DNA from 2 places in the Serratia sp. Nf2 genome. Region 2 is predicted to be linked to the other one. Evidence: predicted binding sites of a transcription regulator. Region 2 holds the regulator's gene; the other holds the start of a gene.
What was found. Region 2 encodes sigma-54, which starts transcription at its own class of promoters, with help from an activator protein. Its sites were predicted from a motif close to GTTGGCACANNTTTCGCTNT; they were not measured.
Positions count from the first base shown of each region.

Region 1 (3,421 bases), on a different contig from region 2:
GAACCAGGGTAGTCGCTTCGTCAGTACCGGAAGCACGCATGTTGGTCAGCTTCTTACCGGTCAGGCAGTTTACGGTCAGGTCGTTAGAGCGTGAGTGAATACCGATGATCTGGCCTTCATACACTTCTGCGCCGTGGCCCAGGAACAGCTTGCCGCGATCCTGCAGGCCGAACAGCGCGAACGCTACCGCTTTGCCCTGGCCGTTGGAGATCAGCACGCCGTTCTGACGCTGGCCCACTTCGCCCGGACGCACGTCGTCGTAGTGGCTGAAGGTGGAGTACAGCAGGCCGGTACCCGAAGTCATGGTCATGAATTCGTTACGGAAGCCGATCAGACCGCGGCTTGGGATCACGTAGTCGAGACGCACGCGGCCCTTACCGTCCGGATCCATGTTTTTCAGGTCGGCTTTACGCTCACCCATCGCCTGCATCACGGAACCCTGATGCTGCTCTTCGATATCCAGCGTCACGTTCTCGAATGGCTCCTGCTTGCGGCCATCGATTTCACGGAAGATAACTTTCGGACGGGATACCGCCAGCTCGAAACCTTCGCGACGCATGTTTTCGATCAGCACCGACAGGTGCAGTTCGCCACGACCGGAGACGCGGAAGGCGTCCGCATCGTCGGTTTCTTCAACGCGCAGCGCTACGTTGTGCACCAGCTCTTTGTTCAGACGATCAAGGATCTGACGCGACGTCACGTACTTGCCTTCTTTACCGCAGAACGGCGAGGTGTTGACGTTGAAGAACATGGTTACGGTCGGTTCGTCGACGGACAGCGCCGGCAGCGCTTCTACGGCGTTGGTGTCGCAGATGGTGTCGGAGATGTTCAGTTCGCCCAGGCCGGTGATGGCGATGATGTCGCCCGCTTCCGCCAGGGTGCTGTCGATACGCTCCAGACCCAGGTGACCCAGCACTTTGCCCACTTTACCGTTGCGAGTTTTACCTTCGCTGTCGATGATGGTGACCTGCTGGTTCGGCTTCACTTTACCGCGCTTGATGCGGCCGATGCCGATAACGCCCAGGTAGTTGTTGTAGTCCAACTGGGAGATCTGCATCTGGAATGGCGCTTCCAGCTCAACCTGCGGCGCAGACACGTGGTCGACGATCGCCTGATACAGCGGGGTCATGTCTTCCGCCATGTCGGTGTGGTCGACGCCGGCGATGCCGTTCAGCGCAGAAGCGTAGATGATCGGGAAGTCGAGCTGCTCGTCGGTCGCGTCGAGATTCACGAACAGGTCGAACACCTGATCCACAACCCAGTCAGGGCGCGCGCCAGGACGGTCAACCTTGTTGATGACCACGATCGGCTTCAGACCGTTGGCGAAGGCCTTCTTGGTCACGAAGCGGGTTTGCGGCATAGGGCCATCCATTGCATCCACAACCAGCAGCACCGAGTCAACCATCGACATCACGCGCTCTACCTCACCGCCGAAGTCGGCGTGTCCTGGGGTATCCACGATGTTGATACGGTAACCGTTCCAATTAATGGCGGTGTTTTTTGCGAGGATGGTAATCCCACGCTCTTTCTCCAAATCGTTGGAGTCCATTACGCGTTCGGTCGCTTCCGCACGCTCTCCGAAAGTACCGGATTGTTGCAGCAGCTTATCAACCAGGGTGGTTTTACCATGGTCAACGTGGGCAATAATGGCGATGTTACGCAAATTTTCGATCACAGCTTTGCCTCGGGCATTAGAAATAGCGCGCTATTGTACACGTATTAAGCGAGGGACTAAACAAGATCACAACCATCTCTTATAAACAACCGCGTACCGGTCAGTTTGTGATCCCTTTCACGGTGCAAAAAGCCGCAATCGTTGCACTTTTGCACCATTTCAGTGCCCACGCTCACCCTTATTGCACCATAACAGTGCAATTTGTCGTTGGTGGTGCATACTGTGGCTGGGTAAAACCCGCGCAGAAAGGTGATGAACGCCTTTTTAAAAAGTTGGCACGCTTTTCGCTTTAGTCTTTTCAAGGCGAAAAAAGCCAGTTCCACAGATTCGTTCCACGACGACGACAATGATAAACCGGGAGAGTTAAGTATGTCCGCTGAACACGTTTTGACGATGCTGAATGAGCATGAAGTGAAATTCGTAGACCTGCGTTTCACTGACACCAAGGGTAAGGAACAGCACGTGACTATCCCGGCTCACCAGGTAAACGCCGACTTCTTCGAAGAAGGTAAAATGTTTGACGGCTCCTCTATCGGTGGTTGGAAGGGCATCAACGAATCTGACATGGTGCTGATGCCGGACGCCAGCACGGCGGTTCTGGATCCGTTCTTCGAAGAACCAACGCTGATCATTCGCTGCGACATTCTCGAACCGGGCACCATGCAAGGCTACGATCGCGACCCGCGCTCCATCTCCAAACGCGCCGAAGACTTCCTGCGCTCCTCCGGCATCGCGGATACCGTGCTGTTCGGGCCAGAGCCTGAGTTCTTCCTGTTCGACGACATCCGCTTCGGTAGCAGCATCCGCGGTTCCCACGTGGCCATCGACGACATCGAAGGCGCCTGGAACTCCGGCACAAAATACGACGGCGGCAACAAAGGCCACCGTCCGGCGGTGAAAGGCGGTTACTTCCCGGTTCCACCGGTCGACTCTTCGCAGGATCTGCGTTCCACCATGTGTCTGACCATGGAAGAGATGGGCCTGGTGGTTGAAGCGCACCACCACGAAGTGGCGACCGCCGGTCAGAACGAAGTGGCAACCCGCTTCAACACCATGACTAAGAAAGCCGACGAAATTCAGATCTACAAATACGTGGTGCACAACGTGGCGCACGCCTTCGGCAAAACCGCGACCTTCATGCCGAAGCCCATGTTCGGCGACAACGGTTCCGGCATGCACTGCCACATGTCGCTGTCCAAGAACGGCACCAACCTGTTCGCCGGCGACAAATACGGCGGCCTGTCTGAAACCGCGCTGTTCTACATCGGCGGCATCATCAAGCACGCCAAGGCGATCAATGCGCTGGCCAACCCGACCACCAACTCGTACAAGCGTCTGGTGCCAGGCTACGAAGCGCCGGTGATGCTGGCTTACTCCGCCCGTAACCGCTCTGCGTCCATCCGCATCCCGGTGGTCTCCAGCCCGAAAGCGCGCCGCATCGAAGCCCGCTTCCCGGATCCGGCGGCTAACCCATACCTGTGCTTCGCCGCGCTGCTGATGGCCGGCCTGGACGGCATCATCAACAAGATCCACCCTGGCGACGCCATGGACAAAAACCTGTACGACCTGCCGCCGGAAGAAGAAGCCGAGATCCCAAAAGTGGCCGGCTCGCTGGACGAGGCAATGGCCGCACTGAACGAAGACCGCGAGTTCCTGACCCGTGGCGGCGTGTTCACCGACGATGCGATCGATGCCTACATCGAACTGCGCAAAGAAGAGATGGACCGCGTTCGCATGACGCCACAC
Region 1 is NZ_PYTW01000013.1:105,359-108,779, forward strand. It holds gene typA (ribosome-dependent GTPase TypA) at 1-1,675, opposite strand, end outside; gene glnA (glutamate--ammonia ligase) at 2,045-3,421, shown strand, end outside.
Region 1: a site for sigma-54 is predicted at 1,947-1,966, ahead of glnA (glutamate--ammonia ligase). Genes of this name have one in related genera too.

Region 2 (3,421 bases):
GATCGGCAGGCACCAGCAGCGCGAACAGCAGGTCGACCGGCTGGTTGTCGATAGCGTCGAAAGCGATGGGTTGGTCGAGACGGATAAACACGCCAACGGCCCGCAGTGTGTCCTCTTCCAGTTTGCCGTGGGGAATGGCGATACCGTTGCCGATACCGGTGCTGCCCATGCGTTCCCGGGTGAGAACCGCGTCAAACACCACCTGCGAAGGCAGATTGAGCTGTTTGGCGGCCAGTTCGCTGATAATTTCCAAAGCCCGCTTCTTGCTGGTGCAGTGTACCGAGCTTTTGGTGCACTCGATGTTTAACACCGAGCTTAATTGCATATATTCGTTGTTCATCTCATCTTCACTTAAAACCGCGCCGCCGGGCGCACCCGGCAAGGCGGTTTTTCGTCGGTTTTAACCCTGATTACCGTTCGGCGCGTCACCCATGCGGGTCACGCGCCGAAGGGCGAGGCTGCGACAGATGCAACCTCATGGAATGGGTTAGGGTGTCAGTGTTGCTTCAATTTGTCTTTATGTTTGTTCAATTGACGTGCCAATTTGTCGATCAGCGTATCAATTGCGGCATACATATTCTCGTCTTCCGAGGTGGCGTGCAACTCGCCTCCATTCACGTGCACCGTTGCTTCCGCAATTTGCTGCACTTTTTCCACACTTAATACAACATACACCTGATTGATGCGATCAAAATACTGTTCGAGTTTGGCGAACTTGTTGTTCACGAACTCGCGCAACGGATCGGTGATTTCGATGTGGTGTCCGGTAATGTTGAGCTGCATAGTGTCTTCCTTCTCAATAGAGGTCAAACCAACTGTTTACGCTGGTTCGACGGCGGGATGGACAAAGACTCTCGGTACTTGGCGACGGTGCGCCGCGCCACGATGATCCCCTGATCGGAGAGCAAGGTGGCCAGCTTGCTGTCGCTGAGTGGTTTGGCGGGGTTTTCCGCCGCAATCAATTTCTTCACCAACGCGCGGATCGCCGTCGAGGAGGCTTCGCCGCCGCTGTCGGTATTCACGTGGCTGGAGAAGAAATATTTCAATTCGAAGATGCCGCGCGGGCTGTGCAAAAACTTCTGCGTGGTGACGCGCGAGATCGTCGATTCATGCATCTCCACGGCCTGGGCGATATCCGCCAGCACCATGGGTTTCATAAACTCTTCGCCTTGCTCGAAGAACGCCTGCTGTTGGCTGACGATGCAGCGGGTGACCTTCAGCAGCGTCTCGTTGCGGCTTTCCAGGCTTTTAATCAACCACTTGGCTTCCTGCAGGTTGCTGCGGATGAACTGGCCGTCGGCTTCGCTGCGGGCGCTGTTGCCCAGCGCGGCGTACTGCTGATTGATCTTCAAACGCGGCACGCTGTCGCCGTTGAGCTCGACCGTCCACGTGTTCTGCGTCTTGCGCACCAGCACGTCCGGGATCACGTATTCCGATTCGCCGGTATTGATCGACTGCCCCGGACGCGGATCGAGCGACTGAATCAGCAGCATCGCTTCTTTCAGTGTATCTTCTTTTAGCCGGGTTGATCGCATCAGGCTGCGAAAGTCGTGGTTGGCCAACAGATCCAGATGCTCGCTGATGATCAGCCGCGCTTCGGCCAGATAAGGGGTGTCTTTGGCGTATTGGGAGAGCTGCACCAGCAGGCAATCGCGCAGATCGCGCGCGGCGACGCCGATCGGATCGAAACGCTGCACGCGCTTCAACACCGCCTCGACTTCTTCAAGGGTCACGTTCTCGTCGCCCAGGCTTTCCAGAATGTCTTCCAGCGGCACGGTGAGATAGCCGGTGTCGTCCACCGCGTCGACGATGGAGGTGGCGATGGCGGCGTCGGTATCGGAAAACGGCGTCAGATCTACCTGCCACATCAGGTAATCCTGCAGCGTTTGGGTGGTCTCGCCCTGATAGACCGGCAGCTCGTCGTCGCTGTAGTCGGTGCCGGTGCCGGACGGCGTGCCGGCGGTGTAGATCTCATCCCAGGTGGCGTCCAGCGGCAGCTCTTCCGGCATGTCTTTCTGTTCCAGCGCCTCGCGGGTATCGAGCCCCTCGGTTTCCTGGGTTTCTTTGGCGTCGATTTCGTCGTGCAGATCGGTCTGTTCAAGCAGCGGATTGCTCTCCAGCGCCAGCTGGATCTCTTGCTGAAGCTCAAGCGTGGACAACTGCAGCAGGCGGATCGCCTGCTGGAGCTGAGGAGTCATGGCCAGCTGTTGGCTGAGCCTGAGTTGCAAACCTTGCTTCATAGTTTTCTGTCTACTTCCGTTAACGGTGTCGCCCCGCAGGGCGCGCCGGCGCTTAGAGGCGGAACTCTTCGCCCAGATAAACGCGTTTTACCTGCTCGTCGGCCAGAATAGCATCCGGCGTGCCGTGGGCAATCAGTTTGCCCTGGCTGACGATGTAGGCGCGTTCACATACGTCCAGCGTCTCGCGCACGTTGTGGTCGGTGATCAGCACGCCCAGGCCGCTGTCACGCAGGTGCTCGATGATTTTTTTGATGTCGATAACGGAAATCGGATCCACCCCGGCGAAGGGTTCGTCCAGCAGAATGAATTTCGGGTTGGCCGCCAGCGCGCGGGCGATTTCGACGCGGCGGCGTTCACCACCGGACAGCGCCTGGCCGAGGCTGTCGCGCAGATGGGAGATGTGGAACTCTTCCATCAGCTCTTTGGCGCGGTCTTCGCGCTGTTCGCTGGTGAGATCGGGACGGATCTCCAGCACCGCCATCAGGTTGTCGTACACGCTCAGGCGGCGGAAGATCGACGCTTCCTGCGGCAGATAGCCGATGCCGCGGCGCGCGCGGGCGTGCAGTGGCAGCAGGCTGATGTCTTCTTCGTCGATCACGATGCGCCCGGCGTCGCGTGGCACGATGCCGACCACCATGTAGAAGGTGGTGGTTTTACCGGCGCCGTTCGGCCCGAGCAGGCCGACGATCTCGCCGGATTTCACTTTCAGGCTGACGTCTTCGACAACTTTACGGCCCTTGTAGGCTTTCGCCAGGTTTTCTGCGATGAGTGTTGCCATAAGTGATTAGTTACTCTTTTTTTGCTCGTTTTTGTCTTGCAACTGCGACGGTACCAGAACCGTTGTCACGCGTTTGCCTTTGTCGCTAAACGCCTGCATTTGCTGCTGTTGCACCAGATAGGTGATGCGATCGCCTTTCACGTTGCTGTCGAGCTGCTCCAGATAGGCGTTGCCCGTCAGGGTCACCAGCTGGGTCGCCACGTCGTAACGCACTTTCTGCGCGTGGCCTTTGACCGGCTTGCCGCTGTCCTGCATCTGGTAGAAGGTTACCGGGTTGCCGAACGCTTCAATATAGGTCTTATTCTGATCTCCGCCCGGGCGGGTGACCACCACCTTGTCGGCGCGAATATCGATGGTGCCCTGTTTGATCACCACGTTGTCGGTGAAGGTGCTGACGTTGCTC
Region 2 is NZ_PYTW01000004.1:251,006-254,426, reverse strand. It holds gene ptsN (PTS IIA-like nitrogen regulatory protein PtsN) at 1-340, opposite strand, end outside; gene hpf (ribosome hibernation promoting factor) at 496-783, opposite strand; gene rpoN (RNA polymerase factor sigma-54) at 807-2,240, opposite strand; gene lptB (LPS export ABC transporter ATP-binding protein) at 2,293-3,018, opposite strand; gene lptA (lipopolysaccharide ABC transporter substrate-binding protein LptA) at 3,025-3,421, opposite strand, start outside.